Regions from separate parts of the Bacillus safensis genome, predicted to be linked through region 1. Evidence: riboswitches for the same ligand, from Rfam matches in the RefSeq annotation. Region 1 holds a riboswitch; the other holds the start of a gene.
The links. Region 1 has a riboswitch for S-adenosylmethionine ahead of AAYR28_RS05705 (methionine biosynthesis PLP-dependent protein). Riboswitches for the same ligand answer to the same signal wherever they lie in the genome.
Positions count from the first base shown of each region.

Region 2: linked by a shared signal. The riboswitch ahead of AAYR28_RS17755 (sugar ABC transporter substrate-binding protein) and the one ahead of AAYR28_RS05705 (methionine biosynthesis PLP-dependent protein) in region 1 are both predicted to bind S-adenosylmethionine.

Region 1 is NZ_CP154909.1:1,130,292-1,133,439, reverse strand. It holds gene metC (cystathionine beta-lyase) at 1-617, opposite strand, end outside; gene AAYR28_RS05705 (methionine biosynthesis PLP-dependent protein) at 614-1,732, opposite strand; SAM riboswitch class I at 1,811-1,932, opposite strand; gene AAYR28_RS05700 (alpha/beta hydrolase) at 2,154-2,894, shown strand; gene AAYR28_RS05695 (YjcG family protein) at 2,947-3,148, shown strand, end outside.
Region 2 is NZ_CP154909.1:3,443,850-3,446,997, reverse strand. It holds gene AAYR28_RS17760 (right-handed parallel beta-helix repeat-containing protein) at 93-1,520, shown strand; SAM riboswitch class I at 1,618-1,727, shown strand; gene AAYR28_RS17755 (sugar ABC transporter substrate-binding protein) at 1,899-3,017, shown strand; gene AAYR28_RS17750 (sugar ABC transporter ATP-binding protein) at 3,087-3,148, shown strand, end outside.

The DNA.
Region 1 (3,148 bases):
CTGTGGCCGCTTAAAAATTTCGTTGCGCTGTGCAGAACAACGTCAACACCAAGGTCCAGCGGACGCTGAAGCGCAGGTGTTAAAAACGTATTATCTAAGAAAGTCAGACAGCCATGCTCTTTCGCAAGCTGGACGACACCTTCAATATCTGTAATCCCTAGTGTTGGATTTGACGGTGTTTCCATGTAAATGACCTTTGTATTTGATTGAATGCCTCTTTTGACTTCATTCAAATCCGTCATGTCCACGAAGGTATGCTCAATTCCAAATCTTGAAAGAACTTGGGTGATCATTCGGAAAGTACCGCCGTACACATCTCTTGTGACAAGGACATGATCTCCCTTTGATAATAGAAGAAAAGCGGTTGAAATGGCTGCCATGCCTGATGCAAAGGCAAGCCCTCTCGTTCCACCTTCCAGCGCTGCAATCGTATCCTCTAATGCTTGACGTGTCGGAGTCCCAGATCTGGAGTAGTCATATTGGCCAAATTCATCGAAGCTGCTTTGATGAAATGTGGATGCATGCTGAATCGGTACACTGACTGCACCTGTTGAACGGTCTGTTTTAAACGCATTATGAACGAGTTGTGTTTCGAGTGTCCAATCGTGTGTGGTCATTTGGCGTGTACCTCCTCTTTTACTTGTGATAGTGCCTGTTTTAGGTCTGATTTCAGATCATCTACATGCTCGATGCCAACAGAGAATCGGAGCAGCTTGTTACATACACCGTTTGCAATGCGAATCTCTTCTGGAATATCCATATGCGTTTGCGTTGCAGGATACGTAATGAAGCTTTCGACTCCGCCAAGGCTTTCAGCAAAACAAATCGTTTTCAGCTGCTTCAAAAATGGATTGACCCAGCCTTCTTTGGCTACTCGGAATGACAGCATGCCTCCCTTTCCTGGATAAAGCACATCTTGAATTTCTGGCTGCTCCTCTAAAAACTGTGCCAGCTCCTTCGCATTTTCCTCGTGCTGGCGCATTCTAAGAGCAAGTGTTTTCATTCCTCTCATTAAAAGCCATGAGTCAAATGGTGATAGAACCGCTCCAATCGCGTTTTGATGCTGGAACATGTCTTCAGACAACTGCTCTCCTTTTGTGACGACAAGCCCGGCAAGAACGTCATTATGTCCGCCTAAATATTTGGTTGCGCTATGAATGACAATGTCCGCTCCAAGCGTAATCGGCTTTTGCAAGACTGGTGTGTAAAAGGTGTTATCGACAATCACCAAAGCGCCATATTCTTTTGCAATCTTCGCTATTTTTTGAATATCTGCTTCCTGCATCAGTGGATTTGTCGGTGTTTCAATAAAGACCGCTTTTGTGTTTGGCGTGATTTTAGAGCGTAAACAGTCTTCATCTGAAAAATCATCATAAAGAAAACGTAAGCCGTACTTTTTCCATTCGTTTTCAAACAAACGGTATGTACCGCCATATAGGTCTGAAGAGACGATGAGTTCATCTCCGCTTTCAAATAGAGCCATGATCGTTTGGATCGCCGCCATTCCCGAACTGAAGGCAAAACCGGCCGTCCCTTCTTCGAGTGAAGCAATTGCATCCTCTACGAGCTGTCTTGTTGGGTTTTTCGTTCGAATGTAATCAAATCCTGTAGATTCCCCTATGCCTCTATGTCTGTATGCTGTCGAAAGATAAACGGGAGGACTGACAGTGCCAGTCACCTCTTCGCTACGGTTTCCAATCTGCGCTAATTTCGTTTCCACATGTTCTGTCATTTGACACCATCCTAAGTAAAAATCTGATTTCAAAACAGAAAACCCCTTCTTCATAAGAAGAAGGGGTTTAATCGCTTCCTCTTATCTTCCAAGCAAAAAAGCTGCTTGCTGGATTTAGCACCTTGGTACATCACATGAAGTGATGCATACCGGTTGCTGAGGTTTCAAAGGGCCAGTCCCTCCACCTCTCACGATAAGAATGTGTTGTCTGTCTGTTCTAATTCTTAATACTGTAACCCATTAAATCTCATTTTTCAAGGGGAAATGACATGATTAATTAAAATTTTCTGTATTTTATAACAGAATGGATGTTATACGATTTGATTGCATGTTAGCATATAGGAACAACGCTGTTTTTCATGTTACAATGAATGGAAACGTTTCACTTTATGATGAATTTGGTTAGCTGGAGGAATGGATTATGGTGAAGAAAACAGGAATCATTCAAGAAGAAACCTTACAGTCAAAAGAACTTGGGGCGGACATGACCATTTTGATCTATTTGCCAGTCAATTACTCCCCCCTTTATACATATCATGTCATCATTGCTCAGGATGGTCATGATTATTTCCGCCTAGGCAAAATAGGCAGACAGGCAGAAGAATTGATGCAAAACAAAGAAATGGAACGCACGATTATCATTGGTGTTCCTTATGAAAATGTCACAGAAAGACGAAACACGTATCATCCAGACGGTACAAAGTTTGAAGCGTATAAACGCTTTTTAGCAAATGAACTGGTCCCTTATATTGATAAACACTATCCAACCTATCAAATTGGATCAGGACGGACGTTTATTGGTGATTCACTGGGTGCGACGATTTCCCTCATGACAGCCATTGATTATCCTTCTTTATTTGGCGGGCTGATTTTGCAGTCCCCTTACGTTGACAAGTCGGTTCTAGAAGCCGTCAAACAGTCAACAGCCCTTTCTCATTATGCCATTATCCATCAAATTGGGCTTGAGGAAACCGCTGTGAAAACAACAGATGGCCAGGTGCTTGATTTTGTTCAGCCGAACGAAGATTTAAAGGCCCTTCTTGAACAATCTGGTGCGGATTATTTATTTGAGACATTCGAAGGGGATCATAAATGGACGTTTTGGCAGCCGCTCATTGCGCCTTCGTTAAAAAGAATGCTCCCATATTCGTTAATCAACTGAATTTTGTTATAATAAACAATAATAAATACTTTCTTATTCAGGAGGGAACATGATGAAATACGGAGTTGTTATATTTCCATCAAAAAAATTGCAAGATATTGCGAACTCTTACCGGAAGCGTTATGATCCGAACTATGCACTCATACCGCCTCATTTAACATTAAGAACACCTTTTGAATTAACGGATCTAGAAGCGGCTGAGGTCGTCTCAACGTTAAGAGATTATGCAAAAAATGCTTCTCCTATTACGTTAC
Region 2 (3,148 bases), 1.4 Mb from region 1:
GACTAGTACATTGCAAGGGACATCGTCATATTTTAATCCTCTTTTTTTTAACCGATAAAGGAAGGAGAGAAGGGAAAGGAGCAAACAACAAGATGAAACGAGCGATACCAGGCATTTTACTCATTTTATTCATGACCGTCATCAGCTTTGGCTGTCAAGCGATGACAGATGAGGCTGGCGCTAAGCAAAGCACAGCCTATTACGTAGCGGTAAACGGAAGCGACAAAAACCCGGGAACAAAGCAAAAACCTTTCCGCACGCTGAAAAAAGCAGCAAGTATGGCGAAGGCTGGGGCAACCATTTACATGAGAGGCGGTACATACAAAGAAAAATTGATTGTCCGCCATTCAGGAACAAAGAAAGCACCCGTTGTCTTTCAAGCTTATGGAAAAGAAAAACCTGTGATTAGCGGGGCTTCCCTTAAAGGAAATCAAGCCGATGGCGGTCTTGTCACGATCGATCAAAAGAGCTACATCACCCTCAAAGGCCTGACTGTAGGACATCTTAAGACGAATAAAGAAGATTTAACACCAGTTGGTATTTTCATCAAAGGAAGCGGCAAAGGCGTCAAACTGCTTAATAACCGAGTGTATGATATTCAGACGAAACATGAAAATGGAAATGCACATGGAATTGCTGTCTATGGGACAAAAGCTCCAGCAGCGATTGAAGACATTGAAATCAAAGGAAATACCGTTGAAAAATTAAAGCTGGGCTTCAGTGAAGCGCTTGTGCTAAATGGGAACGTGAAAAAGTTCCGTGTGACACATAATACGGTCCGGCACACTGATAATATTGGCATTGATTTAATTGGATTTGAGAACGTGGCACCCTCTAAAAAGTATGATCAAGTCAGAAACGGTGTCGTCTCAAGAAACAAAGTATATGAGATTACGAGTGCAGGGAACCCGGCCTATGGCAGCGACATTTCTGCTGGCGGAATTTATGTCGATGGCGGAAAAGACATTGTGATCGATCATAACATCTCACATCACAATGACTTAGGGATTGAAGTCACAAGCGAACATAAAGGAAAAATGGCGGACCGCATCCGCATCGAACACAATCAAGTGTATTTGAACCGTTATACAGGCATTTCTATTGGCGGCTATGATAAGAAGCGTGGCGGTACAACCAATACGACGATCTCACATAATACTTTGTACAAAAATGACACAGCCGGTTTAGAAGGCGGTCAATTGCTGATGCAGTATCAAGCAGTGAACAATCGAATCACGAATAATATCATGACCGCTAGTGCCTCGCATTATTTAGTCGTGAATCTTTATCCAGTGAACCAAAAGAATACCTTCCAGAAGAACGTTTATGATGACCGCAAAGGTGCAAAAGCATCACAGTGGGTATGGCACGGGAAATGGCTGGAAGGCTACAAAACGTATCTCTCTAAAAGCGGTCAAGATAAAGGATCAGCACATCTTAACCCGCAATTTGTGAATGAGAAAAAATATGATTTCCGTCTGAAGAAATCATCACCTGCGAAGAAAATCATCGGAAACTGATGATATTTTAGAAAATTTCAAAAAAGTCATTGACATTGATGTGACATCACATTAAAGTAAAGAAGACATTTCAACGAAAACAAATTTCATAACGGATCTCTTATCAAGAGAGGCAGAGGGACTGGCCCTATGACGCCCGGCAACCGTTTCTATTTTAGAAATTGGTGCTAATTCCTGCAAAGCTGTTACAGCTTTGACAGATAAGAGAGGAAGACTTCCCGATACATGTTTCATGCAACGGTGATCAAGCCTCTCTTTCCAAGAGAGGCTTTTTTTCGTCTCTTTTTTCAAATCAAATGCCTGTTTTACAGGCGTATTTCCACTTTTTTACCTAGTTTTCCGATGTGAAAAATCAAAACAACTTGAGGAGGAACAGCAATGAAGCGTAAGCATTTTACATCATGTCTTGTCTTATTAACGGCATTAACCATCCTATTAACAGGCTGCGGCACTGGATCAAGTGCAGGCTCAAAGGCAAATACGAACGAAAAAGTCTCTTTTGACAATGTACCGAAGCGATTTGCAAAGGGACAGGGAGCAAAAATTAAAGTCATCCGCAAAATTGGAGGAGACGATCATACAGCTCAATTTTTAGCTGGAACCAAGGCAGAAGGTGAAGCACTCGGCTTTACGGTAGATGTCTACACCGCAAATGGAGATACAGCGAAGTTCCATGATGCCATCTCTCAGGCGCTTGAAGAAAATTATGACGGTTTTATCATCTCTCACGGGGACGACGAGGCGACAGTCGCTGATGTGAAAAAGATCACAGCGAAAGGCATTCCAGTTGTAGCGTTTGATTCGAATCCTAAGCTGAAGGACATCAAAGGGGTCACAGTGACGTCTCAAGATGACGAACAATTAGCGAAAAAATCATTAGATGCGCTCGTGTCTGATTTTAAAGGAAAAGCAAATATTGCGTACCTGTGGGTAGATGGATTCCCGCCAATGGTGAGACGAAATAAGGTCTATCAAGAAACGCTTAAACAACATTCAGGAATTAAGGAGCTTGACCGCTTTGGTATTGCCTCCTCTGATACGTCTGTTCAAACGCAAAATGCAGTAGCGGCCATGCTGAATAAGTATCCAAAGGGCAAGCTGGACGCTATTTTTGCCACATGGGATGCCTTTGCCATTGGGGCAGCAAGAGCGTTAAAAGAAGCAGGAAGAACAGAAGTGAAGATTTATGGGATTGATGTATCAAATGCGGATCTTCAAGCAATGACGGCGAAGGACAGTCCGTGGAAGTATACAGCAGCGGTTGATCCGAAGCTCATCGGCGCAGTCGACGTGAGGATTCTTGCGAAGAAAATAGCTGGTGAGAAAACACCGTCTTCCTATGACCTTGAGGCCTCTCTCATCTCGCAAAAGCAGCTTCAACAAGCAGGAAAAGCCATTAACATGGTCAATCTTGCAGACGAAGTGAAGGGATTCGGTTCATCGACTGCTTTTGAGGAAGATTGGATGAAGACTTTGAAGAAGCATTATGCAAAATAAACGACGTGCACTCTCTTTTCATAGAGGGTGTTTCGTTTTTCAGATGATATCAAGAGAAGGAGGACACCTATGACAGCGCCGCTTGTTCGTATGAAGAATATTTCAATTGAATTCCCAGGGGTCAAAGCGTT